Regions from separate parts of the Vibrio sp. 1580 genome, predicted to be linked through region 3. Evidence: predicted binding sites of a transcription regulator. Region 3 holds the regulator's gene; each other region holds the start of a gene.
The links. Region 3 encodes MetJ, which represses methionine synthesis genes. Its sites were predicted from a motif close to TTAGACNTNTANANGTCTAA; they were not measured.

Region 1 (11,132 bases), on a different contig from region 3:
GATTGCGCTTAGTTTCTCGTATGCGTATGCAACGTCTTCTGGAGAAGTGTATAGCTCAGACGCATCCATATCAGAGTTGTCAACGCCGTCTTCTTCACCACCAGTACAACCTAGTTCGATTTCTAGAGTCATGTTCATTTTAGCCATGCGCTCTAGGTACTTAGCAGAAATTTCGATGTTCTCTTCTAGAGACTCTTCAGAAAGGTCGATCATGTGAGAAGAGAATAGTGGCTTACCAGTTTGCGCGAAGTACTCTTCACCAGCGTCTAGTAGACCGTCGATCCAAGGAAGTAGTTTCTTAGCTGCGTGGTCAGTGTGTAGGATTACTGGAACACCGTAAGCTTCAGCTACAGCGTGAACGTATTTCGCACCAGCAACAGCACCTAGGATTTGAGCTTCTTGACCTTCAAGTTTTAGACCTTTACCAGCAAAGAAAGCAGCGCCACCGTTAGAGAACTGAACGATAACTGGAGCTTTAACTTTTGCAGCTGCTTCAAGTACTGCGTTTACAGAGTCAGTACCCACACAGTTTACTGCTGGAAGTGCAAAGCTGTTTTCTTTTGCAACTTCAAATACTTTCTGAACGTCATCGCCAGAGATAACACCTGGTTTTACGAAGTCGAAGATCTTAGACATGGATGTAATCCTATTTATCTGTCGTTTTTAAACAAAACTTGTTAAGTTGAAAATCTTGCAAACGTTTGCTCACAACTGAGGCTATTCTAGCAGAGTTCCTCACACGTTGCAGCAAACAAGAAAGCGGGAGAATCACTCCCCCGCTTTGCTTTAATTACTTAGCGCGTGCTTCTAGCATTTCTACTGCTGGAAGAACTTTACCTTCTACGAACTCAAGGAAAGCGCCGCCGCCAGTAGAGATGTAAGATACATCCGCTTTGATACCGAACTTGTCGATAGCCGCTAGCGTGTCACCACCGCCTGCAACAGAGAAGCCTTCAGAAGCTGCGATAGCTTCAGAGATACCTTTAGTACCTGCTTCGAAGTTCTTGAATTCGAATACGCCTACTGGACCGTTCCATAGGATAGTCTTAGCGTTTTTAAGGATTTCAGCTAGTTCAGCAGTTGAATCTGGACCAAGGTCGAAGATCATGTCGTCGTCTTGTACTTCAGAAACGTGCTTGATTTCAGCTTCTGCGTTCTCGTCAAATGCTTTCGCACATGCAACGTCAGTTGCTACTGGAATTGCACACTCGTCCATTAGCTTCTTAGCTGTTTCAACTAGGTCTGCTTCGTATAGAGACTTACCAACGTTGTGGCCAGCAGCTGCGATGAATGTGTTAGCAATACCACCACCAACAACGAGTTGGTCAGCGATTTTAGATAGAGACTCAAGAACAGTTAGCTTAGTAGAAACTTTTGAACCACCTACGATAGCAACCATTGGACGAGCTGGCTTGTCCATTGCTTTGCCTAGCGCTTCTAGTTCGTTTGCTAGTAGAGGACCAGCACATGCTACGTCTGCGTGCATGCCAACGCCGTGAGTAGATGCTTGAGCACGGTGAGCCGTACCGAATGCGTCCATTACGAATACGTCACATAGTGCTGCATATTTCTTAGATAGCTCTTCGTCGTTTTTCTTTTCGCCTTTGTTGAAGCGAACGTTTTCAAGAACAACAAGTTCACCCGCATTTAGCTCTAGGCCATCTAGGTAGTCTTTTGCTAGCTTCACTTCGCAATCTAGTGCGTCGTTTAGGTAGTTAACAACTGGTTGTAGAGAGAACTCTTCAGCGTATTCACCTTCAGTTGGGCGACCTAGGTGAGACGTAACCATTACTTTAGCGCCTGCTTCTAGGCAGTGCTTAATAGTTGGAAGAGATGCGATGATACGTGCATCCGAAGTTACTTTACCGTCTTTTACTGGCACGTTTAGGTCAGCACGGATAAATACACGTTTACCTGCAAGATCCAGGTCAGTCATCTTGATTACAGACATGATGTGTCCTCTCAAATATTTAATAATTAAAGTTTTTGAAAACTCGGCAACCCTGCCAAGCCTGTTAATTCTTCAAACTGGTTATAGATATGGAGATATTATGGATTTATTTCAAGGCTTGAAATAAAAATTCTCCATCACTTCTTCGTCATTACTGTTCCACTTGCGAAGAAGCTTGCATTGCTAAGGCAGTATCCAGCATCCGGTTAGCAAAGCCCCATTCGTTGTCGCACCAAACGAGCATTTTTACGAGTTGCCCGTTACTCACTCTAGTCTGGCTTCCATCCACAATCGCACTATGGGGGTCGTGGTTAAAGTCGATGGAAACGAGTGGCGATTCAGTATAGTCAACAATGTTACGTAATGTACACTGAGATGCGTTAACAATGGTTTGATTTACGTCATTAACTTTCACATTTGTACTAATTGTGACACTTAAATCCATTGCAGTGACGTTAACCGTTGGAACACGAACAGAAATTGCTTCGAATTTGTTGGAAAATTTCGGGAAGATTCTTTCAATCCCCTTATGCAACTTAGTGTCCACCGGAATAATAGATTGGCTTGCAGCGCGGGTACGGCGTAAGTCGTTATGATACGCATCAATTACTTGTTGATCGTTCATGGACGAATGAATTGTGGTAATGGTGCCAGACTCTATGCCGAAGGCTTCGTCTAATACTTTAATGATGGGAACGATACAGTTGGTGGTGCAAGAGCCATTGGAGACAACACGGTGCTCGTCTTTCAGAGTTTCGTGGTTCACGCCATAGATAATCGTATTATCTAGGTCGTTTGCGCCCGGGTGCGAAAACAGTACTTTCTTAGCGCCAGCTTCTATATGCGCTTGCCCATCGGCTTGCGAACCAAATACGCCAGTGCAATCCAAGACGATATCAACTTCTAAATCACGCCAAGGAAGTAATTCGATTTCGGAGAGGTGGAGAATGCGAATGGAATCATATTCACCGCTGTCATGATGAACATGCAAATGTTCTTGGTCATGGGAAATTTTTTTACCAAAGCGACCATGACTGGTGTCATATTGCAGTAGGTGTGCCATCGCCTCTGGCTGAGCTAGTTCGTTAACCACCACAACCTTGATCTGCTGGTGTTTTCCACTTTCATACACCGCTCGCAGAACATTACGACCTATACGTCCAAATCCATTGATCGCAACCTTTAGCATTTATCCTTCGCCCTACCAAAAATTTCGTGTCACAGATACTACCTGATCAGGCTGACAAACGCACCTGTTGAATCAAAGTAAAGCAGGATTAAAAAAGGTCGAGACTATGCTCGACCTTATTACAACGATAGATAATTAAAATGCGACGTCTAAACCTAACCAGTAGCGACGACCATCTTCAATATATCCGTATTCTTCGTAACTGATTTCCTCGTCCAGCAAGTTATAGATAGCGCCTTTAATACGAGTATTGTCGGTTAACTGGTATGTCACACCGGCGTCCACAAAGGTATAAGCTGGTTCTACAATACTGTTTCTTGATGGGCCAGTAACCGGATCCATTTCTTTACCTCGGTACGTGACTTTCGCCCAGCTCTCTAGATCTGTTGTCGTTTGCCAAGTCACATCCACATTAAACAGATGCTTTGGTAACTGCTGCAGCGGCATGCCTTTGTATTCACCTGTTTTTTGCTCTGAGTCGGTAAATGTGTAGCTCGAGCTAAGGTAAATGGTTTCCGTTAACGGCGATGCTAAGGTCGCTTCAATACCTTGTGTGACGGCTTCATCCACGTTAATACGGTACGTTGGATCTGCGCCCCATTGGTTTGGACCATCAGTACAGATAGTGTCTGGACAAACAACACGTGTGATCTTGTCTTTGAATTCGTTATGGAACGCTGTCAAAGAGACATCTAAGCCAGAATCACCTTGATACAAGACGCTGATTTCTTTGTTTAGCGACGTTTCAGGGTCAAGATCTGGGTTACCGTAGATATTACCGCCACCACTGACTTGCGCCCAGCCAGGAGTAATTTCACGTAATTGTGGAGAACGGAAACCTGTTGCCACACCGCCTTTCACCGTCCAAGACGGATCAACTCGCCATACACCGTAAACACGCGGACTAAAGTGCGCGCCATAGTTTTCGTCATGATCTAGACGACCACCAAGCGTAACGCTAAACGGATCGGCGATTCTCCATTCATCTTCAATGAAAACAGCCCACTGCGTATTCGATGTTTCAGTCTTCGATGACGCTTTGTTGGAGGTGAAATCCTCAAGCTCTGCATGAGTGGCGTCCACACCCGTCGTCAACGTATGGTTTCCGATACCAGTCACCAAGCTCGATTTGAACGTGGTGTTGGTGATCGTCATCTCACGAGATTTGTTCTCGCTCTCTTCTCGCTGTAAGTAAGTATCTGAAATGCCAATCGAATCCCAATCACCGTTGTGGCTTACCGTTACGTAATTACGACGATATTCATTCAGTGAGTCTTCACACCCACCACGACACCCAGTGGTCGGCACTGAAAGGCCCACATTACCACGACGACTTTGTGCCGACGTGCCACCTTCTAATTGCACCGAATGGCGCTCATTAATCTGGTAAGTCAGTTTTGAAGAGATACTCTGCATATCTTTATCTTCATAACCGTATTCGATGTCATCTTCTTCTCTGGTTGTGTACTGACCATATACTTGGAGAGATAAATTTTCAGCCAACGGACCATTAACGAAAAAGTTCGCGCTCTGCTCTCCCCCTGAGCGGCTATTCTCTTGTAGTACCGTGCCCAGTTGAACATTACCTGTCCACTCTAGCGCATCTTTTCGTGTGATGACGTTAATCACACCACCAATCGCATCAGAACCGTAAAGCGTCGACATTGGGCCACGAATAACTTCGATTCGCTCAATCGCTTGAAGAGGAGGTAACCAACCTTGTTCGATACCAGGACCGTCACTATTTGGACGAGTTTCACGCGTGCTTTGACGTTTACCGTCGACCAGTATCAAAGTGTATTTAGAACCCATACCACGGATACTAATGTCGGTGGTATCACCACCACCTGTCACGACAACACCTGGCACACTTTTTAGTGCATCAGTCACATCGCGGTAATAACGGGAGTCCAACTCCTCACGTGAAATAACACTAATACTTGCAGGCGCGTCCGCTTGAGATTGCTCGTAGCTTGATGCAGTTACAACCACTGTTTCCATTTTAGAAACTGCATCATTGGCAAAAACATGAGGGACACTGACGAAGGCTAAAATACCAGTTGCGGTAATAACTGGCAGTCTAAGAGTAGACATCTACATCTCCATAATTGATAATGATTATTATTTTCGAAAGTGAATTATTCACAAATAGAATGAGATGCATAGTGAGAGTTATGGAACGGTTCTTTCCATTTATGGAACTCGTACATAACGCAGTAAGGAGTAAAAGAAATATGCACGACTTAGCATCAATTAGAGCCTTTGATGCGCTCAATCAGCATAAAAGTTTGACAGCCGCTGCTAAAGCCCTTAATCAGCCAAAATCAACGCTAAGTCGTCGCTTGGCACAATTAGAAGAAGACTTCGGTCAGGCTCTAACCGCCAGACAAGGTAATCGATTAGTTCTGACAAGAGCTGGAGAGATCTTTGCCCACTACAGCCGCCAGATTCTTGAGTTAAGTGAAGAGAGTTATGATGCACTTCAAGGTTTAACGAACCAAGTTTCAGGGCCACTGCATATTGTTTGTCACACTGCCTTAGTTAGAAGCTGGCTCGGCGGCGTACTCAATCGTTTTCTTGCTGATAATCCCGATGTTAGAGTTCAACTTACCAGTGACTTTTCTGAGGCGCATCATGACCCAGATTTGTTCATCTGGCTCGGTGAACGTAAAGAGCTAGACTGGCGAAAAGAAGTGCTGGGGGTATTTCGCTATACGCCTTTTGCCTCTCCAAATTATCTAAAACAACATGGGCCTATACCGCACCCCAAAGAACTTGAAGCACATCCATGGATCGATTTTGGTTCAGTGCAAGAAAATGGATTGATGCTAGCACACCCTCAACACGGTGAGTTCTTTTTAGAACCCTTTGTTAGTCGCTTATACAGCGACAACATAGCAATGCAAATAGACAGTATCGCGAATGGTCATGGTATTGGACTGCTGCCGACTTGGACAGCATGCGGCTATGAGAAACATCACCCAGGGCGAATCACACCATGCTTAGAAGGTTGGCTTTCTGAGCCTATTTCCATTAACTGCTATACACCAGCAGGACGACCACCACTGCGCTTATCCGTACTTTTAGACTGCATTCACCAAAGCATTCCACAAGGTTGGAAAACCTGACAAAAATAAAAAGGCCATCATAATGATGGCCTTTCTAACTTTAGCATCTAACAGTTGTCGTTTACGTTCGACTGTTTAGATGGTCCTGCAATTACGCTAGCAATTCTTTAGCTGTGTTCACTACGTTTTCAGTCGTGAAGCCAAACATCTCGAATAGCTGACCAGCAGGTGCTGATTCACCGAATGTTGTCATACCGATGATGCGACCGTCGAAGCCTACGTACTTGTACCAGAAATCCGCAATGCCCGCTTCAATAGCGATACGTGCCGTTACGTCTGATGGCAGTACAGATTCACGGTAAGCAGCGTCTTGTTTGTCGAATGCGTCTGTTGATGGCATTGAAACAACGCGTACTTTCTTGCCTTCTGAAGTTAGTTGCTCAGCGGCTTTCACTGCAAGCTCAACCTCAGAACCTGTTGCGATAAGGATTAGCTCAGGCTTACCTTCGCTATCTTTCAGGATGTAAGCACCTTTCGCGATGTCTGCGACTTGTTCAGCAGTACGCTCTTGTTGCGCTAGGTTTTGACGAGAGAAGATAAGTGCAGTTGGTGCATCTTTACGTTCAATCGCTAGTTTCCATGCAACTGCAGACTCAACTTGGTCACATGGGCGCCATGTGCTCATGTTTGGAGTTACACGTAGAGACGCCATTTGCTCAACAGGTTGGTGAGTTGGGCCATCTTCGCCAAGACCGATCGAATCATGCGTGTAAACTTGGATGTTCTGAATTTTCATCAGCGCAGCCATACGCATTGCGTTACGAGCGTATTCCATGAACATTAGGAATGTTGCGCCGTAAGGAACGAAACCACCGTGCAATGCGATACCGTTGATGATAGCAGTCATACCGAATTCGCGTACACCGTAGTGGATGTAGTTGCCAGAGAAGTCCTCCGTTTCTAGAGACTTAGAACCAGACCACATGGTCAGGTTAGAAGGCGCTAGGTCAGCAGAACCACCCATAAACTCAGGAAGCATTTGACCAAACGCTTCTAGTGCATTTTGCGATGCTTTACGTGATGCAATGTTCGCTGGGTTTGCTTGAAGATCGGCAATGATTTGGTTCGCTTTTTCTTCCCATTGTGCAGGAAGTTCGCCGTTTAGACGACGTTTAAGCTCTGCCGCTTCAGCAGGGTAAGCTGCAGCGTATGCTTCGAATTTTTCATTCCAAGCTGCTTCTTTCGCGGCGCCCGCTTCTTTTGCATCCCACTCAGCGTAAACATCTGCCGGGATCTCAAATGGGCCGTACTCCCAACCTAGGTATTCGCGAGCCGCTTGGATTTCATCGTGACCTAGTGGTGCACCGTGACAGTCGTGCGAACCAGACTTGTTAGGAGAACCGAAACCGATAATTGTTTTGGTACAGATAAGCGTAGGACGTGGGTCCGCTTTTGCTGCTTCAATTGCTGCGTTGATCGCGTCTGAGTCGTGACCATCGACTGCTGGGATTACATGCCAGCCGTACGCTTCAAAACGCTTAGGTGTATCGTCAGAGAACCAACCATCAACGTGACCGTCGATAGAGATGCCGTTGTCATCCCAGAATGCAATCAGCTTGCCTAGACCAAGAGTACCTGCAAGAGAGCATGCTTCATGCGAGATGCCTTCCATTAGACAGCCGTCACCCATGAACACATACGTAAAGTGGTCAACGATATCGTGACCTTCTTTGTTGAACTGTGCCGCTAGTGCTTTCTCTGCGATCGCCATACCAACAGCGTTAGTGATGCCTTGACCTAGAGGACCCGTTGTTGTCTCGATACCAGGCGCGTAGCCGTACTCTGGGTGACCTGGGGTTTTTGAGTGCAATTGACGGAAGTTTTTCAGATCGTCAATAGATAGCTCGTAACCGCTTAAGTGCAGTAGAGAGTAAATAAGCATTGACCCATGACCGTTTGACAGCACAAAGCGATCGCGGTCGGCCCACTCTGGGTTTGAAGGGTTATGGTTTAGGTGAGAGCGCCAAAGAACTTCAGCGATATCAGCCATACCCATTGGTGCGCCTGGGTGGCCTGAGTTAGCTTGTTGAACACCATCCATGCTTAGAGCACGAATTGCATTGGCAAGATGTTTACGAGACGACATGTCTGCTCCTGAGTACATTAAGCGAAACGAAAAGTAGGTCATAATTCTCTCAAAGCCCTGTTGGGTGTGCAAACGTTTTCCAGTCCAAAACCTCACAAATATTGCACCTTTCGCGCCAAATCGTTCGAAGTTCTTAAAATTATCAATAAATCAGGCAAACGTTTGGTTATAACAAAAACCAAAAAAGAGCTTGTAATTCGAGCAATCAAATTTAGAATAGACGTCTAGATGTAGATACACCTACAAAAATTAGTATTAATTTGCGCTGGAGAGTTTATCATTCCCCAGTTTTAAACCAGATATAGTGGAGCTAACATGGCTAAGCACCTGTTTACTTCTGAGTCAGTATCAGAAGGTCATCCAGATAAAATTGCAGACCAGATTTCTGATGCGGTTCTTGACGCGATTCTAGAGCAAGATCCAAAGGCTCGTGTTGCATGTGAGACTTACGTTAAAACCGGTATGGTAATGGTGGGTGGTGAAATCACGACTTCAGCATGGGTAGACATCGAAGAGTTAACTCGTGAAACCGTTCGTGAAATCGGCTACGTACATTCAGATATGGGCTTTGACGCAGATTCTTGTGCGGTACTAAACACAATCGGTAAACAGTCGCCAGATATCAACCAAGGTGTTGATAAAGCTGACCCTAAAGAACAAGGTGCAGGCGACCAAGGCATCATGTTTGGTTACGCTTGTAACGAAACTGAAGTACTAATGCCAGCGCCAATTACTTACTCTCACCGTCTTGTTCAAAAGCAAGCAGAAGTTCGTAAAAACGGCACACTACCTTGGTTGCGTCCTGATGCAAAATCTCAGGTAACATTCCAATACGATCAAGGTAACATCGTTGGTATCGACGCGGTTGTTCTTTCAACTCAACACTGTGATTCAATCTCAACTTCAGACCTGCGTGAAGCGGTAATGGAAGAGATCATTAAGCCAGTGCTACCTTCTGAGTGGATCAACAAAGAAACAAACTTCTTCATTAATCCAACCGGTCGCTTCGTAATCGGTGGTCCTATGGGTGACTGTGGTCTAACTGGTCGTAAGATCATCGTAGATACCTACGGCGGCGCAGCTCGTCACGGTGGCGGTGCGTTTTCTGGTAAAGATCCATCAAAAGTTGACCGTAGTGCAGCATACGCAGCACGCTACGTAGCGAAAAACATCGTAGCCGCAGGCATGGCTGACCGTTGTGAGATCCAACTTTCTTACGCAATCGGTGTTGCTGATCCAACGTCTATCATGGTGGAAACGTTCGGTACTGAGAAAGTATCTCACGACATCATCATTGAAGCGGTTCGTCAATTCTTCGACCTACGTCCATACGGTCTACAAGAAATGCTTAACCTTCTTCAACCTATCTACAAAAAGACAGCGGCTTACGGTCACTTCGGTCGTGAAGAATTCCCGTGGGAAGCGACAGACAAAGCTGCACTTCTACGCGATTTCGCTGGCATCAAATAATCAAGCCAAGCAAGAATCAATCAAGCCCTCGCCTATGGTGGGGGCTTTTTATTTTCAGCAACTTTTATCTAGCCATTTCGGCTCATACCGCCCTGCCCCACAAAGCAGTCCTGTTTCTCCCTCATTTTTATACCGAATAAATTTTAAGCAATTATTTGTAAATTATCCCATCTCCGCCAATAGTTAAAATATTGTTAACTCCAATTTAAATAGAGACGTCGGATGCTGGCGACTGTGGAAGCAACACTTAAGTAAAGACATGAGTCAGGCATCTTTATGGCCGATACCAAACTAAGCCAATGCTCAGATGTAAACTTGAAAAAGTCGCTTCAAGTTTGACTGAACAAAAACCGCTGTCAGTTGGTATAAGCTGATAATGTGGGAATAAATCAAGGAGGAGTTATGCCTCGAACTGTTAATCCATCGGACTTCCACAACAAGCGAAAGGAAGTGCCAGACAACGAATACGCCAGAACCATACCGTGCAATACGGTCAATCTTTCTGCACCTTTTCATTGGCTCGCATTAGGTCTGCATGATTTCGTGCGAATGCCGCTTATTAGTGCTTTCTATGGCATCTGTTTTATGGCAGCAGCCATAGGCATTGTTTTGCTCGTACAGTGGCAAGGCACACACTTGGTCGTCATGCCCAGTTTGATTGTTTACATGTTAATCGGTCCGTTTCTCGCGCTCGGCTTGTATGATGCCAGTTGGGAGAGAGAGCGCGGACACAAAGCAAGCTTGTTCCATTCAATGAAAGCGATCGGTCGTAACTCAACATCTCAATGGGCGTTCGCCGTGTTACTCGCAGTGTGTATGATATTTTGGATGCGCATTGCCGCTCTACTTCATGCGCTCTACCCTTCTGTTCAAGGGGCACCTTTAAGTGAGTTTCTACCCTTCCTTGTCATCGGCTCTTTAGTTGGCTTTGTTTTGGCTTGTGTGGTGTTTAGTATTTCAGCCTTTTCTATTCCGCTCATGATGGAGCGTCGCGTAGACATGATGACCGCTGTATTTACCAGCTTTAATGCAGTGAAATCCAACATTCCAGCAATGATTGTTTGGGCAGCGATCATCTGTGGCGGTATTCTTATCGGCTTTGCGACCTACGGGATCGGAATGTTGTTTACCATGCCAATTCTAGGCTACGGTACATGGCACGCTTACCATGCCACCATCAAGAAAAAACACACACCATAATTAACTGATGCTATGATCTGGCCCTCGCAAATGCGGGGGCTTTTTTATTTGATTTATCGAGGTGAATTGTGGATATAGAACTCAGCTATAAAGCCAAGCAAGTGATGG
Region 2 (11,132 bases), on a different contig from region 3:
AGAAACCGATGGCATAATTTTTTCAAAATGATATAAACCATTACAAAATATAACAAAACGTTAGAGCTAGGTTATATCATGAGTTTTGAGCAATCTTTGGACTATCTCACCAAAACAAATTTGCCGATCGAATCAAAGCAGCAGGCCTTGGTTGACTCAGTTATTCTTACCCTAACGAAACAAAAACGAGATGCTCTTTTTCAACAGGTTGCTCTGTATCGAATAAAACTGCTTAAATCTCTCTTTCCTAAACACGCATCAAAAAGTCTTTCTGCACTATTTGAGTTAATGGATTATCGAGATTTAGTGCAACAGTATCCGACAGGTTTCTCCAAAGAGATTCGTTTACTTGAACAACTTGCCGCAGATTGTTACCCGCATTGGATGGTTTTCTGGTGTCAATGCGAGATCGAAGCAATCAAGCAAAAATATCCTTCAAACGAAGCTGCGATTCCTACTCCGCTTCCGTTTGACGACCACAGCTATACTAGCGTGTTAATTGAAGATATCGCAGATTGCGATCTTGAGGTAATGCTGCCAAATCATGCAGCGTTAATGCCGATTTCCGAAGCGATCACACTGAGTAATCTTGAGCTTTTCGTCCAAACTGAACAATGGTTTGAAATCTTGCCTCTTTTATCACTCTCGCAAAAAGGGCAGCACTTTGCCCTCTTGCTCAAATCGTCATCTTCACCAATCATGGTCTCCTCCGCTTTAGTGCAAAGCTGGCATCAACGAAATAACTGGCTCAGTTACTCACCACAGTTTAGTAACGAACAATGGCAGTTTTGCTTTCCTAATCATGGGTACAGTGTTCTCAATCAACTGGGTATTTTGGAGTGTCGTGCTCTAACTCATGAGCACACTCTTATTGAGTTTGATGCTCAGTTTCAATCTCGTGTAAAGAACAGTGAAGCGGTTTGCGAAGTACTGCGTCTTACGGTGGGAGGCAACATTCAACAAAAGCTGTATTTTTTGTATCTGGCGCAAAAAACTATGATGAGCGAGCTCTATAAAGCAGGCTATAAGCTCGGCTTTACCATTATTGAGCAAGTATTTATGTTAAATTTCTATCAATCTATTGATTTAAGTGCCTACTTTCACTCAGGATACCGCGACATTAACGGTGACGGTACCAAGACATACCGCGGTTTCTGGAATTTAGGTATGATGGTTGAAGCATTTCAAGACATACAATTTCGCGACTACAAACATTGCGTACGAACAAAAAGAATGGATAAAAAGGTGAATGAGCATGCTTGATGTTCATTTGCACGGTCTCTTTTACCCAAAAGCAATGGCATTGTACGCGACTGTACTAATAGTATTCGCTTGGCTACTGTATTACTGCTATCGCCTAAAACAGAAGAGTGAATCAATCTTAGGCTCGCATCACGCGCCTTACATCGCTTATTCCAGCTGTATCATTGTTTGGATAAGCAGCAACGCCTATTTCCATACCGATTTATTGCCAGAATTAGGCTCTGTTGGTGGCATTTTTATGGCTAAGTTAGCGAACTTAGCGTCTTTTTTCGCCTTTGCGTTTGCATTCTATTTTTCTTGCCAGTTAACCGCAGATGTTAAAAAAACAGCGGTCAAAGCCTGGCAAAAAGTCGTCTTTGTCGCACTAGCAACGTATTCACTGTACATCAACTTAGTACCGAATCTTACTGTCGAAAATGTCACCATTAGTGGTCCAAGCCAGTTCGTCATTAAATTTGGCCCACATACCTCATATTTTTTCATTAGTTTGCTAGCTTTCGTGGTACTAACGCTGCTTAACTTGATTGCCATGCGCGCTAACAGCAGCAAGCTCACGTTAGCAAAAAGCAACTATATGATCGCTGGCATTTTGGTATTCATGTTATCTACGGCAGTGATACACCTTGGAATGACGTATTTCCTTGGCGACTTCTCCCTAACTTGGTTACCACCAGCACTTTCAATCAGCGAAATGTTGTTTGTGGGCTATGCCCTACTTACCTCTCGCTTCTACAGCGCTAAATATCTCACGTACTTAACGGTAAGCGCGCTCTTAGTCTGCGCCATTTTTGTTCTGCCGCTAGGGGCGATATTTATTCCTATCTCTGAAGATAACCAATGGCTTGTTGCGGTACCTTTATGCGCGCTTATCGGTATCAGTTGGCACTTGCTTTTTAAGCGAGTCAGTCGTTTCGCTTCATATTTTATTTATGGGAAACGACACACTCCCGTTCAGCAAATCCTTGGGTTAGAGGAAGAGTTTAAACGCTCAATAGATGATGCTATGCGTCAGTTGGCATCGTTACTTAACATACCAAACAACAAGCTACAGCTAGTCACTAGCAATTACACAGAAACGTTTTACGAAGAGTACCTGCCGTCAAGCAAGTCAGTTCTCGTGCTTGATGAGTTGTCTGAAGAAATTGATTATGCCTCCTCTTCTAAAGGGTCGATGAGAAAGCTCTACGAGCGTATGCGCTCAAGCAATACTGCGCTCGTTATGCCTCTCTTCGGTCGTGGAAAATCTGTTACTCACTTGCTGATTTCTTCACATAAAATAGATAATAAGCTGTTTTCTAATGAAGAAATCTCAGCTCTGCAAACGTTATTAGTTCGCATCCAGAGCACCATTGAAGCCGATAGAAAGGTACGCCAAAGCCGTGCGCTGGCTAACTCCATTGCACATGAAATGCGTAACCCTCTCGCTCAAGTACAATTACAATTTGAAGCTTTAAAACAGCATATAGAGTCAAACGCCTCACTGGATATGCTAAAAAGAGAAATTGATAAAGGTGAAGCCGCTATACAACGCGGTCGACAACTTATCGATATTATTTTACGAGAAGTTAGCGACAGCTCACCAGAGCATGAGCCTTTAGCTCTCACTTCCATACATAAAGCCATCGACCAAGCAGTAAGCCGTTATGGTTTTGAAAACGATCAAATAATTGAGAGAATTAACCTGCCACAGGCACACGATTTTGTCGCGAAGTTAAATGAGACCCTGTTTAACTTTGTCATTTTCAATTTGATTCGTAACGCTATCTACTATTTTGATTCTTATCCCGACAGTCAAATTGAGATTCGTACCCAGGCGGGGGCTTACGAAAACATTCTGATCTTCCGAGATAGTGGGCCAGGTATAGATCGCAGTATCTTACACAAGATATTTGATGACTTTTTCTCGTATCAAAAAAGCGGAGGCAGTGGCTTAGGTTTGGGCTATTGCCAACGTGTTATGCGCTCCTTCGGAGGACGAATAGAGTGCCAGTCTGAATTGAGCGAGTTCACAGAATTCTACTTGTATTTCCCAGTCGTACCAAACGCACCAAAACCAGAGACATTGAGAGCACCGGACTTTGATAACTGGAAAGCAACTCCATCACATTCTGAAAATCATTCAGCTCAACACGTACAAGTATGTAAAGATGCACCAACAGTGCTCATTGTTGATGACAAAGAGGTGCAACGCACCTTGGTACAGATGTATTTAAAAAGATTGGGAGTCAACAGCTTACAAGCAAATAATGGAGCCTCTGCGGTAGAACTATTCCACTCTCACAAGATTGATCTCGTTCTTATGGATGTCCAAATGCCGGTAATGAATGGATTTGACGCCAGCCAACGGATTAAGCAAATCACATCCTCCGTTCCAATCATTGCCTTATCTGGTGAGTCTGGAGCTAGAGAGTTGGAGCTAATTTCGACACTCATGGATGACAGGCTCGAAAAGCCCACCACGTTAAATGCACTTCAAGTCGTCATCCAAAGATGGTTACAGAACGAGAATTTTGCACCTTCCAACACTTTTTAATTTGCAAATATAGAATTGGCACTAGATGTGCATTATTGGAGTAAATCGAATTATCCAGAAGGTCAAGCAGGCTGCAAATGAGTAGCGTATGAGCTTGATAAGGAGATCGCCATGTTACTTCATCGACATACATACTACGGCTTGATTCATCATGGAATCAAAACACTGTTACTTGATCGCTTAGGCCACTATACAGAAGAAGAGTATCATCAATATCTGACCCTGATGACTGGTAAATCCACTTGCTTCACGATGTCTCTCGAAGAGCTAGAAGCAACGGTCGATAACTTACTGCGGGAAGGCTATTTAGAAGATGTAAAAACGCTTATTTCCCAATATCAACGTGTGGCTTAAGGTTTAAAACTCTCAACTCTATTGCCGCTTCACGCGGCAATTTTTATTCCTTCCATTTGCTGTTTCGACGTGGAAGAAGCTTGCGGGCTGTACGATATACTAAGCGTTACTATTCTTACCTTAACTTCCTCAGTATTCACATCTTGTCAGATTCCGTTAGACTGTCTTCAATTCAACAATTAGGTAGATTTTGCCATCATGAAGCAGATCCTAGACTTTATACCACTCATCGTTTTCTTCGCTTTATACAAGCTGTACGACATCTACGTGGCGACAGGTGCACTGATCGTAGCAACAGCCATTCAGCTTGTCGTCACCTATGCGCTGTATAAGAAAGTCGAAAAGATGCAGCTAATAACATTTGTTATCGTCACTATCTTCGGCGGCATGACCCTTTTCTTCCACGACGACAATTTTATAAAGTGGAAAGTCACCATCATTTACGCGATTCTGGCGATTGGCTTAGCAGTGAGCCACGCATTGGGAAAATCAGCCATCAAAGGTATGCTAGGCAAGGAAATTACGTTACCTGACGCTGTTTGGGCAAAGATTAACTGGGCTTGGGTTGGCTTCTTCTCATTCTTCGCTGGCCTAAACATTTATATTGCTTACGAATTGCCGTTGGATGTTTGGGTTAACTTCAAAGTATTTGGAATGTTGATCGCGACATTTGCTTACATGATTGCGACTGGCTTTTACATTTATAAACACATGCCAAAAGAACAAAAAAATAACTCATCCGATGTGTCCACTGATGAATAAAAACTCAGTTTTGCTATAATCCGCGACTTCACAGCGATCTTAGGGTCGCTGTTTTGCTCCATGTATCAGTAAACCGCTCAAACAACGTACCGTTTTCAGACCATTCTTGCTGCTGTAAACCAACTTTCTCTGGTCCGGTATCTGCGGTTTTTTAAGGACCTTTGGTTCTAGGTATTTACTATGTTGGCGCTTAGTTTGAGCGCCTTTAAGATTTAGGATGTCACAATGAGTCAAGAAATTAGCTCTCCGAAAGGTCAAATGCTGCTTCGTACCCTTGCAATGCCTGCAGATACAAACGCCAATGGCGATATTTTTGGCGGTTGGATAATGTCTCAGCTCGACTTAGCAGGCGCGATTCTGGCAAAAGAGATCTCTTGTGGTCGCGTTGTCACCGTTTCGGTATCAAGCATTACGTTCAAAAAGCCTGTTGGTGTGGGCGATGTCGTATGCTGCTACGGCGAATGCACTAAGATCGGCCGCACATCCATGAGTGTCGATTTGGAAGTATGGGTCAAACCCGTCAAAGCTCACGGTGTTGGCGAACGCTTCATGGTTTGTGATGCGACCTTCAACTACGTAGCCATTGACAGTGAAGGTAAACCACGTCCGGTTCAGAATTAGTCAACCTACAACGCTAACAGTTAGAAAGGACCTCACATTTTCTGTTGTTCACTTGTGAGAGACACAAAAAAGGCGTTAAATTAACACTTTACCCTACCAATTAAGGAACTATGCTATGTGGTATGTCATCTTTTCACAGGACGTTGAGAACTCGTTGGAAAAACGCATGAGCGTTCGCCCACAACACTTGGGTCGCTTACAAAAGCTACAAGACGAAGGTCGCCTTCTTACAGCTGGTCCGATGCCTGCGATAGATTCTGACAATCCTGGTGAAGCTGGATTTACGGGCTCAACTGTCATCGCTGAATTCGCCTCTCTAAAGGATGCTAAAGCGTGGGCAGAAGCCGATCCTTATGTAGCGGCTGGTGTTTACGATCATGTAATCGTGAAACCGTTCAAAAAAGTGTTTTAATTTATGAAAAAATTACTGTGTCTTTTCTTGGTATTTGGTGCTCTGGCTGGCTGTTCATCAACCGATGATAATCAGCGCCAACTTGAGCTTATGGCATCAAACCGAGCAGGAGTCTTGTCTGCGGGCCTCCCTTTAGAGTACGGTCCACTGCAAATAATGCGTGTCTCATCCAACAAAAATGTTGTAGAGATGATGATGATTTATAACGATGGCGCACTCGGTGCAAAGCCGTTAAATCAAGTACTGAATACCAGTATCTATACCTACTGCAGCAACCCAGAAGTTCGCAAGCAAATTGATATGGGCTTGATGTATCGTATTAAGGTACGTAATTCTCGCGGTCAGTTGATGGCAGATGAGTTGGTTTCCGCACAGACTTGTACTCAGGTGAAGTAGCTACAGTAATTTTTGTTGCTTTCGGCATGAGACGATGATTCGCTATTATTGGATAATCTGAAAACGAAAGTTAACAATTAAGAATAGAAAAACGGAGACCACAGTCTCCGTTTTTATTTGCTGTAACGATGTGTTACGCCAGCTCAGCACGGAGCTTCTTCGCCGCTGAAACCAGATTTGCCAATGCGGCTTCTGTCTCCTTCCAGTTTCGTGTTTTCAGACCACAATCTGGGTTTACCCACAAACGTTGAGCCGGAATTTTTTCTGCCGCTTTCTTGATTAAACCTTCAATCCATTCTTCCGTAGGAATGTTTGGTGAGTGAATGTCATAAACACCAGGGCCAATTTCGTTCGGGTAATTGAACTCTTCAAATGCTTTCAGCAGCTCCATATTTGAGCGAGATGTTTCAATGGTAATGACGTCCGCATCGAGTGCCGCAACCGAATCAATGATTTCATTGAACTCGCTGTAACACATATGAGTGTGAATCTGAGTTTCTGGTTTTGCACTTGCCGCAGAGACCTTAAACGCATTTACGGCCCATTCTAAGTACGCTTTGTGATCGCGTTTTTTGAGTGGTAAACCTTCTCGAATGGCTGGCTCGTCAATTTGAATGATATTGATGCCTGCATCTTGCAGGTCAGACACCTCATCACGTAGTGCCAAAGCAAGTTGCTGCGCAATTTCTTGACGTGTGATGTCTTCACGTGGGAACGTCCAACATAAAATCGTTACTGGTCCAGTCAACATGCCTTTCATCTGTTTGCTGGTTAGCGATTGTGCGTACGTCGACCATTCAACTGTGATCGGTTTTTCACGTTCAATGTCAGCAACTACAATGGCAGGTTTCACACAGCGAGAACCATAACTCTGTACCCAACCAAATTTGGTCGTTTGAAAACCCGCCAAGTTCTCAGCGAAGTATTCCACCATGTCGTTACGCTCTGCTTCACCATGAACTAGCACATCTAGGTCGAGCGCCTCTTGACGTTTTACTGCGTCAGCAATATGTCCTTTAAGTGCTTGGATATATTCAGACTCAGATAATTGACCTGTACGATAAGCACTGCGCTGAACACGAATTTCACCCGTTTGAGGGAAAGAACCGATTGTCGTGGTTGGCAACAGAGGCAAGCCCAATACTTCAGCTTGATGCGCAGCACGCTCCGCGTAAGGTGCGCTGCGCTCGGCAAGTGACGCAGTAATACTGTTTAAACGTGCTTGAACTTGTGGCTTATTCACATGCGTTGCCGTTTTACGTGCTTTGATTGGCTGGCTGTAGGTATCACAAGCGAGAATCGCATCTTGATCACCATCGAGTGCGCGGCCAAGCAAGGCGACTTCTGTTACTTTTTGTTTTGCGAACGCAAACCAGCTTTTCACTTCCTCACTGAGTTCTGTTTCCTGTTCCAGATCAACCGGGCTATGTAGCAAAGAGCATGAGCTCGCAACCCAAAGGTTGTCGCCCAGTTTTTCTTTTACTGGCTGTAGACGTTCAAGTTGCGCACTCAAATCCGAGCGCCACACGTTACGACCGTTGACCACGCCAGCAGACAGCACCCACCCCTCCGGTAGTTTGGCAACCACGTCGTCAAGCTGCTGAGGCGCGGCAGATAAATCGATATGTAAACCATCCACTGGTAGCTTTACAATTTTGTCTAGCGTATCGCTTATAGAGTCAAAGTACGTCGTTAGCAGCACTTTTACATCGCTTCGAATCACTTGGTACGCTAGCTTGAACGCATCAGCCCATTTGCTTTCTAGCTCCAGTGACAAAATTGGCTCATCAATCTGAACCCACTCAACACCTTGACTTGCGAGCTTTGCCAAAATAGCTTGGTAAGCCGTAAGCAATCGTGGCAGTAGCGTCAGGCGATCGAACCCTTCTTCTACCTCTTTACCTAAGTAAAGATAACTGACTGGACCAAGCAAAACTGGCTTCACTTTATGCCCAGCTTGGGTTGCTTCGTTGACTTCTTCAAACAGTTGAGGCCAACTCACTTCAAATGTATCGTCCTTGCTAAATTCAGGTACGATGTAGTGGTAGTTTGTGTTGAACCATTTAGTCATATCCGATGCTGCAGCGCCCGCACAGCCGCAACCCGCTTGAGATTGACCGCGACCCACTTTGAATAGCGTATCCAAATCAGGGAAACCGTCTGCGTGACGTTTTGGCACGTGACCCAGTAACAACGTGGTCGTCAGTACATGATCGTACCAAGCAAAATCGCCAGCGGTGGTAAAACTCAAGCCAGCATCTGTTTGCGTTTGCCAGTTTTTAGCGCGCAGATCTGCTCCAACCTTTTTAAGCTCTGCTTGATCAATTTCTCCGCGCCAGTATTTTTCCTGAACGAATTTTAATTCTCGTTTTTCACCGATGCGTGGATAACCTAGTACGTGCGTTGTTGTAGCCATGTCCCTATTCCTTTCTCAATTTTGTTCAATTTGTTTGGATCAGAGCATCTTTCGGTAAAGAATAAGATGTCTGGATGGCTAAACTATCGCTCTCATCTGCGGTTTGAACAACGTCCATTTATTCAACTTGTTTATTAAAAAAATTCATCATGAGGCGACATGATTCGCAAATAAACACAACAAATAGACGTCTAGACGTTTACATATCCATTTTTTGTCGTTAAGTTATTTACACGATTGCTATTCTGTTCATAGCGAGCAACAAAGGATGAAAGGAATTCATGATAGAGCTAAAACATTTGCGGACACTCACTTCGCTTCGAGACACTGGCTCTCTAACGGCAACAGCGACCGCTTTACATCTCACTCAGTCGGCACTGTCTCATCAGATCAAAGATTTGGAGGCGCGAATTGGAGGGCAACTGTTCCTGAGAAAGACTCGTCCGGTGAAGTTCACTTCAGAGGGAGAAATCCTATTGCGTCTTGCAGAAGATATCCTTCCGAAACTCGCAAGAGCAGAAAATGATTTAGCGAGCTTGAAAGAAGACGTCAATGGCCGATTACATATGGCCATTGAATGTCACTCTTGCTTCCAATGGCTAATGCCTGCACTTAGGGAGTACCAACTTGCTTGGCCTAGCGTAACATTGGACTTTTCCTCTGGTTTTGGCTTTGAACCACTCCCAGCTCTATTGGCAGGCGAACTCGATCTCGTTATTACTTCCGATATCCAACCTCGATCCGAAGTCCACTACGAGCCTCTATTCGACTTTGAAATGCGTTTAATTACCGCAACCAACCACCCATTGGCGGAAAAAGAAATTATTGAGCCGCAAGATCTCGCAGATCAAACCATGCTCTCTTATCCGGTTCAAAAACAAAGGCTAGACGTCGTAAAACACTTTCTTCAGCCAGCAGGAATAGAACCTGCGAAATGGAAGCAAGCCGACAACACTCTCATGTTAGTTCAGATGGTCTCTGCTGGATTAGGGGTGGCGGCACTACCCAATTGGGCGATTTCTGAATTTTCTCGCCAAGGTCTTATTACCAGTAAACCTTTCGGCCAAGGCTTATGGCGTCGCTTGTTTGCTGCAACGCGTCACTCAGAGAAAGAAAAGCGTTACTTACAAGCTTTTTTCGCAACCGCGAGGCTACAATGTAAAAGCCACCTTGACGGAATCAAGGTGGCTTAAAAGATTTGGATTATGAAAGGCTTAGCGTTGATATGCTTTAAATTGGTTAGTCAATGGATCGTACTGATAACCGAGCATATCAAGCTTGCCGACTACAGACTCTACATCCATCTCATACACTGATACTAACTCGTCAAAACTGTCGCACTCTAAACGTAGCTTTTCGTTGACGATACCTAGCAAAATAGTGCTGTCCAGATTACCTACATTGCTTAAATCCATCGCGACTCTCCTCTTCGACAAGGTATATAAACAAGCGTAGTAGTAATCACGCGAATTTAAAGTGAGTGCGATCTAAAACGTGATCACCTTATACCCAAGCACCAAGAAAGCACTTGGATATAAGCCGTCTAGCTTTGTCTTTAGAATAGAGGTTAAGCCGCGAGAGAGAATAAACCTTGCAGGCTCGTCATCGACGCGAGTGCTAGCAACAAGGCAACGCTCAGTTGCACCTTTTCTGGTTTCTTATGCGTAAAAATATGCCAACACCACACAATAATTGAAGAAATTAACATAGCTAAAGACAGCAAGATTGGCTGTGTTGCAGCGTTCAGTGCAGCTTCATTTAACTGGTAAGAAGCAAACAACGTTGCGATGACTAATAGCATTCCAGACACAATGCCCGTAACTGGTAAAATACGGTGAAATGCCTGTAATCTGCTGCGAGCTATCGTAAGCAGCAATTGAGAAAATGACGCCCCAAGGAAAAATATCATTAGCGCTATCGCTATCGATGCTGGCCAGCTTGATTGCTCAAATACTTGAATACTCACATACGCAAAGGCCAAACCATTCGCTAAATGCATCGCCCATAGTGGCCCTTTTTCACGCGTTTTCTTGGTTTGAACCTGAGAATAGAAGTAGAAAATAGCAAACACGATCATAAATGCTTCAATGCGAAGTGACGCAACAGCGAGCCACAATACAGCTACTGCAGGCAACATTTTATGAAGACGTCCTCGCTGACCAGGACAAATATCGCCCTTGATTAGAAGCAAAGTCAGTAGCGCTTGTGCGCCAAATAGCATCGGAGGGAAAGTAACCAGCAATTGTTGAATCATGTTGAATGCACGCTCAAAAGTCATTTTGGGGGGCGATAATATCAAATCAACTATCGCCAAACCACCGAAAGTCGGCCCCCAAATGAGCTAAAACGGTAAGACAATTTTATTCACAGAGAAG
Region 3 (11,132 bases):
GCCATTGTGAAGAGCACATTTGCGAGCCAGACGCGATTAACTCGCTGTTTTCTAAACTGGTACAAAACGATGTGAGCAAACTGGACACTGCCCAAGCGGTTCGTGATCTAAATATTGAATTGGTATTGACGGCTCACCCAACAGAAATTACGCGCCGCACGATGATCAACAAACTGGTCAAGATAAACGAGTGCTTATCAAAGTTGGAGCTAAGCGATCTTTCTTCTAAAGAGCGCAGAAAAACCGAACGCCGCCTAGAGCAACTGATTGCCCAAGGCTGGCATTCAGACGTGATTCGACAACAACGCCCAACTCCGTTGGATGAAGCAAAGTGGGGCTTTGCGGTCGTTGAAAACTCGCTATGGGAAGCAGTACCGGACTTCCTACGTGAGATGAATGACCGTCTAAAATCTTACCTTGGAGAAGGTTTACCCATTGATGCTCGCCCAGTGCACTTCTCCTCTTGGATGGGTGGTGACCGTGACGGTAACCCGTTTGTTACTCACAACGTTACGCGTGAAGTCTTACTTTTGTCTCGTTGGAAAGCCGCCGATCTTTATCTCAATGACATCAACGAGTTGATCAGCGAGCTGTCTATGACAGTTTCAAACGATCAAGTCCGTGAGCTTGCTGGCGAAGATCAGCACGAACCATACCGTGCGATCCTGAAGCAATTACGCACTCTGCTCAATGAAACCAAAGATATTCTCGATGCTAAGATCCACGGTCAAAAGCTGGCTGTTAAAGCACCACTGCAAAAAGTCGAGCAACTTTGGGAACCGCTGTATGCCTGCTACCAGTCACTAAACGAATGTGGCATGGGTGTAATAGCCAACGGCTCACTACTGGATACACTACGCCGCGTAAAAGCATTTGGTATCCATCTTGTACGTCTTGATATCCGCCAAGAGAGCACGCGTCACTCAGACGTCTTGTCTGAACTAACTCGCTACTTAGGTATTGGTGATTACGAACAATGGAGTGAGCAAGATAAGATTGCTTTTCTAACTAACGAGCTTGCATCTAAACGTCCGCTTCTCCCTCGTGATTGGGAACCGTCTGAACCCGTCAAAGAGGTTTTGGATACCTGCAAGATTGTTGCAGCACAACCGCGTGAAGCGTTTGGCGCTTACGTTATTTCAATGGCACGTACTGCCTCTGACGTACTAGCCGTTCATCTACTGCTACAAGAAGCGGGTTGCCCTTACCGCATGGATGTGTGTCCTCTGTTCGAAACGCTAGACGATTTGAACAACGCAGAATCGGTCATCAAGCAGCTTATGGGGATTGACCTTTACCGTGGTTTTATCCAAAACCACCAGATGGTCATGATTGGTTACTCTGACTCAGCGAAAGATGCAGGTGTTATGTCTGCTGGTTGGGCTCAGTATCATGCGATGGAATCGTTAGTTAAAGTTGCTGAGGAAGAAGGAGTTGAGCTAACTCTATTCCATGGTCGTGGGGGCACAGTCGGTCGCGGTGGCGCACCTGCGCATGCTGCGCTTTTGTCGCAACCACCAAAAAGCTTGAAAGGCGGTTTACGTGTAACAGAGCAAGGCGAGATGATCCGCTTTAAACTGGGACTCCCAGATGTCGCAGTAAACAGCTTTAACCTATATGCAAGTGCGATTCTGGAAGCCAACTTGTTACCGCCACCAGAGCCAAAACAAGAATGGCGCGACTTGATGGAAGTGCTATCAGAAGTAAGCTGTGAGTCTTACCGAAATGTGGTTCGTGGCGAGCCAGATTTCGTGCCTTACTTCCGCCAAGCAACACCAGAACTCGAACTCGGCAAGTTGCCACTTGGTTCTCGTCCTGCAAAACGCAACCCTAAGGGCGGAGTAGAAAGCTTACGTGCAATCCCGTGGATCTTCTCATGGAGTCAAAACCGTTTGGTACTTCCTGCATGGCTAGGCGCAGGTGAAGCGATTCAATACTCGATCGATAAAGGCCACCAAGCATTGCTCGAAGAGATGTGCCGCGAATGGCCATTTTTCTCAACTCGTCTCGGCATGCTGGAAATGGTGTACTCGAAGTGTAATATTGATATCTCTCGCTACTACGATGAGCGATTGGTGGATGAGTCGCTCCGTCCACTCGGTGAAAAGCTTCGTGCTCAGCTTCAAGAAGACATCAAAGCGGTACTGAATGTAGAGAACAATGAAAACTTGATGCAGCATGACCCTTGGGGACTCGAGTCTATTCGCTTACGCAATATCTACGTTGAGCCATTGAATATGCTACAAGCAGAGCTGCTATACCGCACGCGTCAAACCGAAGAAGCTTCTGCAAACTTGGAAGAAGCGTTGATGGTGACGATTGCTGGTATTGCTGCAGGTATGCGCAACACAGGCTAATCGTTTCATTTTTAATAGAAAGCTGGGCAAATGCTCAGCTTTTTTTTATCACAGGATAATCGCACCAAAACAAAGGCAGTTAAATATACCACTGGAGACCCAAAAAATACCAAAATAAAAGAATAAAAAACCACAAGTTAACACTATTTATTATTATGTTAGTTTTTTAGGGTAATTTTGTCCTACTATTCCACTTCATGCTTATTATTTATATACTACTTGCCTGCTGAGAGCTCATAAATCCAATCATACCTGCTCCAGCCTTGATGGGACTCCCCATCTCTCTAGGTGATAAACGGCTTTAAGGTGACAGGACCAACATTGTTGGTGCTACTTATACATTAAAAAACTCAAGTGCCAGTAAGAGCGCAGCTGAAAGTATAAGTAGCTTGTTTACAAGTTTATTGACCATTTGGATTGAAGACATGTCATTACCACACGTAATCTTAACTGTTCTTAGCACTCGCGACGCAACCGGTTACGATATCACTAAAGAATTCTCTGCTAGCATCGGTTACTTCTGGAAAGCAAGCCACCAACAGGTGTACCGTGAACTCAACAAAATGGCTGAGAAAGAACTGGTTACTTGCGTATTAGAACCCCAAGAAGGCAAACCAGACCGCAAGGTTTACTCCATTACAGACGCTGGTCGCAGCGCTTTAGGAGAGTGGTTTGATCAACCAACTGCACACCCAACAGTTCGTGATGAGTTTTCAGCGAAATTGATGGCATGTGCCGTTCAACCAGCGGCTCCATTCCGTGACCAACTCGCCGAGCTAGTTGAAGAGTCTCGCAAACTGGTTTCTCACTACAAAGAAATTGAAGCGGCTTACTACGCAACGCCGTCAACTTTAGATAAACAAGCTCGCCTAGAACGTCTAACGCTTCGCCGTAACCTACTGTTACGTGAAACTTGGATCACTTGGGCAGAAGAAGTTCTAACTGAACTTGAAGTGATTGGTTAAACTCCTTTTGCTTTGATAAAACGAAAAAGGCTTGCCACTTGGCAAGCCTTTTATCTTTTTGAAACTAGGTTTACGCACCGACTACTGCGCGAGGACGAACACCCAACGTATGGCATAACGCGTAAGTCATCTCTGCACGGTTTAGTGTGTAGAAGTGAAAATCCTTAACCCCTTCACGACTCAGTACACGCACCATATCAATAGCTTGGCTAGCTCCTACAAGCTGGCGAGTCACCGGATCATCATCCAAGCCATCGAATTGTTTGCTCATCCATCCTGGTACTTTCACATTGTTCTGTGCCGCAAAGCGAGAAGCTTGCTTAAAGTTCGATACAGGCAAAATTCCTGGCACAATCTCTACGTCAATTCCTGCTGCGACACAACGGTCACGGAATCGCAGGTAAGACTCAACGTCAAAAAAGAACTGAGTAATAGCACGGTTTGCACCTGCATCTACCTTACGTTTTAGGTTCAATAAGTCAGACTGTGCGCTTTTAGCTTCAGGGTGAACCTCAGGGAATGCAGCAACGGAGATATCGAAATCGTGGCGTGATTTCAGCAGCTCAACCAAATCCGAGGCATACATATCAGGCGCACCGCCACCTGGAGGAATATCACCACGCAGAGCGACGATATTTTCAATACCATTGTTCCAATAGTCATCGGCAATATTAATCAGCTCTTCACGAGTCGCATCAATACAAGTGAGATGGGGAGCGGCAACCAATCCGGTTGTTGCTTTAATTTCTTTAATGATGGAGTGTGTTCTGTCACGCTCGCCGGAGTTCGCACCGTAAGTCACAGAAACAAATTTAGGTTGAAGCGTTTTAAGACGGTGCACTGAATTCCAAAGTGTTTCTTCCATCTTAGCGCTGCTTGGCGGAAAAAACTCAAACGATACATTGATGTTATCTGATAACTCAGCAATATTCTGGTTCAAGGCGTCGATATGGCCTGCGTGCGTATATCCCATCTTACTCTCCCTGCGGCACTCCGCCACGAAAACAAATCCTTAAAATCGACGTTTAGACGTCTATATGTCTACAGAATGTATTGAATACGATTTAATGTCAACCTTGTAATTATGAATTTTTCTCAAGTTAATAATGAAGATAGTTCAAGTTTCTACTTGAGCATCATCTCACCATTTTGCACGGGTTATGACTTCAGTATGGCACTGATAGGGGAATAAAAAACCCTGGATTAATTCCAGGGTTTTTAGGTCAATCGCAACTTTAAAATAAACCAGCCAATCGGTTGAGGTCGGATTGAATAGCGCCGGCTGTCACTTCTCTGCCTGCGCCTGGTCCTCGAATGACCAGAGGGTTATCTTTGTACCACTTGCTCTCTATGGCAAAAATGTTATCGCATGGCAATAAGTTGGCGAGCGCGTGCTCACGAGATAACGCTTCGACTCCCACCGTTGCTTTACCATTTTTTTCTAAACGCGCCACATAGCGAAGCACTTGATCGTTTCTCTGTGCTTTTGTCAGACGCTCTTGAAGTATTTCACTCAACAACGCTCCATTATCGAAGAAATCATCTAAGCTCAGTTCTCTTAATTCTTCTGGCACCAAAGACTCAACTTTAACGCTGTCTGGTTCTATATCTAGGCCCGACTCTCGAGCCAAGATGACTAACTTGCGCATTACATCAGAGCCATCTAAATCAGAACGAGGATCAGGTTCGGTTAAACCTTGCTGCCAAGCAAGATCGACTAAATCATTAAATGGCACAGAACCATCAAACTGTTGGAACAGCCATGATAGCGTCCCCGAGAAAATACCCGATAGAGCGACTATTTCATCCCCACTTTCACGAAGATCTCGCACGGTATGGTTTATCGGTAACCCAGCACCAACCGTTGCGTTGTATAGCCAATGACGACCAATTTTAGCGAATGCATCTTGAACCTGATGGTAGTACTGGCTATCTGCGGAACCGGCCACTTTGTTAGCGGAAATCAAATGAATGCCTTGCTGTGCGATTTCTACGTAGCGCTGAGCTAACTCTTTACTCGCGGTAACATCAAGCACGACGGCTTCATCATAGCTTTTAAGCGCTCCCAAACGTGCCAGCCAATCCCCATTGTTTGCTATGCTTTCATCATCAAATCGTTCAGCAACACTCGCCGCCTCAATACCTTGCTCATCGAACCAATAGGTTTGGCTATCCACAACCGCGACAAGATCAAAGCTCATACCATGACGTTTTTCGAGCTCACTTTTTTGCGTAGCAAATAAATTTAGCCAACTAGAACCAATATTACCCTTGCCACATAAAGCCACTGCCACGCGTTTTTGCGCTTGGAACAACTGGCTATGAATCGTTTGAACCAACGCCTCGGTATCAGTACGGCGCAAAACAGCGACTAGGCTCAGCCCTGAGTCTGTTTCAGAGATAAATTCTACCGGAGAGTGCTTTAGCTTCTGATAAAAGCCAAAGCAATGATTGGCGTTTTTCGTAACGCCTGCACCTACCGCAGCTAAGAGCGAGTAACCTTCTTTTAGCTTAATTTCTGCCTCTACCGCAAGCTCTTGCAAGTGTTTCAATGCACCACCGGCGATTTCTGCGGTGTAAGCCAAGCGTAGCGTGTGCTGATCGGATTGAGCTTCAAATGCCAGTGGCTCTAATTGCGCGCGCTGCAACGCTTGTAATACATCACTCTGTGTTTTTTCGAAGTCGTGCCCATGCATGAAAGACAACTGCACCAATAAAACATCATCCAGTGAAGTAATAATTTTAGCGCCACGACCAGATGCCAATACACGCTCAATACGAGTAGAACCCGACTCTGGCAGATAGCTACACTTGAGATTAAGGTCCATGGTACTTTGCGCCACAGGCTGAAGCGTACGACTGTGTAGCACTGGGGCAGCTAAGCGAGCAAGTTCACTGGCTTCATCCAATCGAAGTAACGGTAATAAACAAGCGTCAGACACCAAACGTGGATCGGCACTATAAACACCAGCAACATCACTCCAAATCGTGACAGTACTGACTTCAGCAAGCGCGCCTATGACCGTTGCAGAATAGTCAGAGCCATTACGACCAAGTAGAATGGTTTCTCCTGCCTCGTTCTGAGCCATAAAGCCAGTAATTACCACACGTTTATGGTTATGCTGCGCGAGGATCTCTTTAATTAAAGGGTATGAACGAGCGCGATCAACCTCTGGTTGAGTTCCCGCTTCTGCACGTAAAAACGCTCGTGCATCTTGTGCAACCGCAGGGATAGAACGTTGAGATAATAACGCGGCCAATAGGCGAGCAGACCATACTTCTCCGTGTCCCAGTACCGCAGCTTTTTGCGCATTAGTGAGTGGTGCAGTCAGCTCCGAGAGAGTACTGAACTCATCATGTAATAAAGCTAACAGCTCTTCTTTTGCTTCACTCTCCAACAAGCTTTCTATTAGCTCAGTTTGGAACTGTCTCAAGCTTTGAAGCGCTTCATGCGCAATTCGGCCATCTTTATTTAACCCTTCCAAAAACTCAATCAAGCGATTAGTGGTTTTTCCTGCAGCAGAGACGACCACAAGATCATTTTCTGTCGAATACTCTTTGAGAATACCCACAACGCGTAAGTAGCATTCTGGGTTTGCTAAGCTACTGCCACCAAACTTATGCAGCTGACGTTGTACAGTCATTGTTATCGTCTCCTATTACTGGGTAGCTTTAGCGAACGCTTGTTCTAAATCTGTGATGAGGTCTTGTGCATCTTCCAAACCGACAGACAAACGCAATAGTTGATGAGAGACCCCAGCCTCCGCCAGTGCCTCCTCACCCATTGCACGGTGAGTCATGGATGCCGGGTGGCAAATCAAACTTTCTACACCACCTAATGATTCAGCTAATGAAAACAGTTGGAGCTCTTTCACAAACACCTTTAGCTGCTCAAACGAACCAGCAAACTCAAAACTCAACATAGAGCCAAAGCCCGTTTGCTGCTTTTTAGCAATGTCGTGACCTGGATGTTCCGGCAGGCTTGGATGATAGATAGTTTTAACTAACGCTTGTTTCTGTAGGTAAGCCAGTACCTGCTGTGAGCTCTCTTCATGTACTTTCATACGAGCACCAAGCGTACGAATACCTCGCAGTGTCATGTAACTATCGAAAGGTGTGCCCGTTGCACCAATACAATTGCCCCACCATGCAAGCTCTTCTGCATGCGCTTCTGTGTTGGTGATGATTACCCCACCAATTACGTCCGAATGACCGTTGATGTACTTTGTTGTGGAGTGGATAACAAAATCCGCACCTAGCTCTAAAGGTTTTTGGTACACGGGTGTCAAAAAGGTATTGTCCACCGCAACTAACGCGCCGACTTGTTTCGCTTTTTCACAAGTAGCTGCAATATCCACTACGCGAACCAGAGGGTTTGACGGAGTTTCTAGCAAAATGAGTTTTGGTTTTTGTGCCAATGCAGCATCTAAAGCCTGTTCGTCTGATTGATCGACAAACTGAACCTTAAAATCGCCTTTGTTAGCTCGGGTATTAAAAAGACGATAGGTACCACCATAACAATCGTGAGGAGCAATAATGAGATCATCTGGGCCGAGAAAAGCGGAAACCCATAAATTTAATGCCGACGTACCGCAGTTAGTAACAACCGCTCCTTTTCCAGACTCAAGTTCAGATAGCGCACTTTCCAACAGTCCGCGGTTTGGATTACCAGATCGTGTGTAATCATACTTGGGCACTTCACCAAAAGCAGGAAAACCATAGTTAGTGGAAAGATAAATAGGTGGAACGACAGCATGATATTGGCTGTCTGATTCAATACCAGTGCGTACTGCAATGGTCGCAGGTTTGCGAGTGCTCATGGGTGTATCCTTTCACGGGTAATGACTTCTAAATAGGAATGCGCTATATCTAATGAGTAACATAAAGTGATCAACACGCTTCCTTTGCTGTTATGTTCACTTTACTCGTCAAAAAATGAGACGTCAACACTTCTAGACGTCTATATGTCTTTGCTTATGGCGGTAAATGCAGCTAAAATCAGCACCTAAATTATTTTTAACCGATTACATAAATGAAGGTGTGCAATGGCTGACTGGAATGGCGAATACATTAGCCCATATGCAGAGCACGGCAAAAAAAGCGAACAAGTAAAAAAAATTACCGTCTCTATCCCGCTAAAAGTTTTAAAGGTGCTAACTGATGAGCGTACTCGCCGTCAGATCAATAACTTACGCCATGCAACCAATAGCGAATTGCTATGCGAGGCATTTTTGCACGCGTACACAGGTCAGCCACTTCCGACAGATGAAGACCTTCGTAAAGACCGTCCTGATGATATTCCAACAGAAGTAAAAGCGCTGATGACGGAAATGGGCATCGAATTTGAGTCATTCGACGAAGAATAAAAAAGCCTGATAAAAGGTTTCAGGTAATAACTCTTGCCTCGAGCCAAATGGATGACATAAAAAATGGGACGCAATAGCGTCCCATTTTTTGTGTATCACATCTGAAAGATATATTACTCTGCCATGTAGTTTTCAGGCATCTCGATACGAGCTACACCTGAATTAACCGCCGCCTGAGCAACCGCTTTTGCAACACGTGGTAGCAAACGTGAATCCATTGGTTTTGGAATAATATAGTCCGCACCAAACTCTAGCTTATCAACACCGGCAGCCTTCAATACGGCTTCAGGTACAGGCTCTTTTGCTAGCTCGCGAATCGCCTCAACGGCTGCAAGTTTCATTTCATCATTGATTTCACTTGCACGCACATCAAGAGCACCACGGAAAATGAATGGGAAACACAATACGTTGTTAACTTGGTTAGGATAATCACTACGGCCAGTACCCATGATCAAGTCATCACGAACTGCGTGAGCAAGTTCCGGCTTGATTTCAGGATCCGGGTTAGAACATGCGAATACGATTGGCTTATCAGCCATCAACTTCAACGCTTCCGCTGGCAACAGGTTTGGACCAGATACACCTAGGAACAGATCTGCACCTTCAATTACGTCTTCTAGTGTGCGCTTATCTGTATTGTTCGCAAATAACTGCTTATATTCATTAAGGTCATCACGACGAGTGTGAATCACACCTTTGCGATCTAGCATGTAGATTTTTTCGCGCATTGCACCGCATTTGATCAGAAGCTCCATACACGCTACAGCGGCAGCGCCAGCGCCAAGACAAACAATTGTTGAATCTTCAAGTTTCTTACCTTGAAGTTCGATTGCATTCAGCATACCCGCTGCCGTTACAATAGCAGTACCATGTTGATCATCGTGGAATACTGGTACATCACAACGCTCAATCAGACGCTTTTCAATCTCAAAACAGTCTGGTGCTTTAATATCTTCAAGGTTGATACCGCCAAAAGTGTCTGCAATGCTCGCAACAGTATCAACAAATTCATCGATCGTGCGGTGCTTAACTTCAATATCAATAGAGTCAAGACCTGCGAAACGCTTAAACAGTAACGCTTTACCTTCCATCACTGGCTTAGATGCAAGTGGACCTAGGTTACCTAGACCTAGAATAGCGGTACCGTTAGAAATAACAGCAACCATGTTCCCTTTTGCAGTGTACTTGTACACGTTATCCGGGTTTTGTGCGATTTCACGCACTGGCTCTGCAACACCAGGGCTGTAAGCAAGGGCAAGATCACCCGCCGTTTCCGCAGGCTTTGTAAGTTCGACAGCAATCTTTCCTGGAGTTGGATAAGCATGGTAATCCAATGCTTTTTGGCGATGTTCTTCTTCTGGAGTGGCTGCTTGGTGGTTGTCTTCAGACATGGACGTTTCTCTTTTTTATTTTTAGGTAAGGGGGCATAAATTCTATCGGATAGAAATCAAACTTCATAGGCAAGATTGCGAGCAATATCCTTAAAAAGCCGATAATAAAAGAGATTAGACCAGATAACGGGGTTAAGCACCTGATTTTCGAGTCAGGTGCTCTTTCTTCTTACTATTATTGGAGTATGCAAACTCAGAAAGTATCGTTACTCTTCGTCCACGTATTGCGCTTGGAGATAATTCTCAATACCAGACATTTCAATCAAGCCAAGTTGCGTCTCTAGCCAATCAACATGTTCTTCTTCATCTTCAAGAATATCTTGGAAGAGATCTCGAGACACATAATCTCGAATGTCTTCAGCGTAGGCAATCGCATCTTTTAAATCTGGAATAGCCGCCATTTCAAGCTTTAAGTCACACTCGAGCATTTCCTTGGTATCTTCACCAATCATCAACTTACCTAAATCTTGTAGGTTCGGTAGACCTTCAAGGAACAAAATACGCTCAATTAGATGATCGGCATGCTTCATCTCATCGATAGATTCGTGATATTCCTTGTCTGCTAGGTGCTTTAAGCCCCAGTCTTTATACATTCGGGCGTGAAGAAAATACTGATTAATAGCGACGAGCTCGTTACCGAGCACTTTATTGAGATGTTGAATGATGATTGGATCGCCTTTCATGACAAAACCCTCCTCTTTGGCTTCATTTAAATGTAGAAGCAAATGAGAAGGTGTCAAAATGTAAGGCAAATAATTACTGCATACTTACAGCAATTAGCTGGCTTGTTTAAATTCCGTGTAACTAGTTTCCGCTAAAATTTCCTTGGCCTGTCTGATGCACTTACCACATTGGCTGCCCAATGCCGTGCACTTTTTGATTCCTTTAATATCTGTTACGCCTTCATCTATCGCCAACTTCCTAATTTTTTTGTCGGAGACACCATGGCAAAGACAAACGTACATACTCAAAAAACCTATAAAACTAATCTGTGACAAACAATATAAACAAGAATAGTTCTTGTTACCAGTCGCATTATGGTGTCCGCTCAGA

Region 1: a site for MetJ is predicted at 8,571-8,590, ahead of metK (methionine adenosyltransferase). Genes of this name have one in related genera too.
Region 2: a site for MetJ is predicted at 8,941-8,960, ahead of metE (5-methyltetrahydropteroyltriglutamate--homocysteine S-methyltransferase). Genes of this name have one in related genera too.

Annotation. Positions count from the first base shown of each region.
Region 1 is NZ_JAWOVT010000005.1:20,467-31,598, reverse strand. Features, by position in the region: gene fbaA (class II fructose-bisphosphate aldolase) at 1-636, opposite strand, end outside; gene R7093_RS09435 (phosphoglycerate kinase) at 791-1,951, opposite strand; gene epd (erythrose-4-phosphate dehydrogenase) at 2,103-3,140, opposite strand; gene R7093_RS09425 (ligand-gated channel protein) at 3,276-5,234, opposite strand; gene R7093_RS09420 (LysR family transcriptional regulator) at 5,375-6,268, shown strand; gene tkt (transketolase) at 6,360-8,354, opposite strand; gene metK (methionine adenosyltransferase) at 8,670-9,824, shown strand; gene R7093_RS09405 (DUF2189 domain-containing protein) at 10,227-11,024, shown strand; gene R7093_RS09400 (SprT family zinc-dependent metalloprotease) at 11,093-11,132, shown strand, end outside.
Region 2 is NZ_JAWOVT010000002.1:179,237-190,368, reverse strand. Features, by position in the region: gene R7093_RS03895 (acyl-homoserine-lactone synthase) at 79-1,263, shown strand; gene R7093_RS03890 (hybrid sensor histidine kinase/response regulator) at 1,256-3,796, shown strand; gene R7093_RS03885 (hypothetical protein) at 3,908-4,150, shown strand; gene R7093_RS03880 (septation protein A) at 4,349-4,912, shown strand; gene yciA (acyl-CoA thioester hydrolase YciA) at 5,138-5,533, shown strand; gene R7093_RS03870 (YciI family protein) at 5,649-5,945, shown strand; gene R7093_RS03865 (GspS/AspS pilotin family protein) at 5,949-6,341, shown strand; gene metE (5-methyltetrahydropteroyltriglutamate--homocysteine S-methyltransferase) at 6,475-8,757, opposite strand; gene metR (HTH-type transcriptional regulator MetR) at 9,039-9,950, shown strand; gene R7093_RS03850 (DUF4250 domain-containing protein) at 9,972-10,172, opposite strand; gene R7093_RS03845 (hypothetical protein) at 10,325-11,035, opposite strand; partial or broken gene R7093_RS03840 (EAL domain-containing protein) at 11,122-11,132, opposite strand, start outside.
Region 3 is NZ_JAWOVT010000018.1:57,608-68,739, forward strand. Features, by position in the region: gene ppc (phosphoenolpyruvate carboxylase) at 1-2,357, shown strand, start outside; gene R7093_RS21440 (PadR family transcriptional regulator) at 2,783-3,322, shown strand; gene metF (methylenetetrahydrofolate reductase) at 3,393-4,295, opposite strand; gene R7093_RS21450 (bifunctional aspartate kinase/homoserine dehydrogenase II) at 4,558-6,966, opposite strand; gene R7093_RS21455 (O-succinylhomoserine (thiol)-lyase) at 6,982-8,142, opposite strand; gene metJ (met regulon transcriptional regulator MetJ) at 8,368-8,688, shown strand; gene R7093_RS21465 (malic enzyme-like NAD(P)-binding protein) at 8,802-10,079, opposite strand; gene bfr (bacterioferritin) at 10,286-10,762, opposite strand; gene R7093_RS21475 ((2Fe-2S)-binding protein) at 10,856-11,044, opposite strand.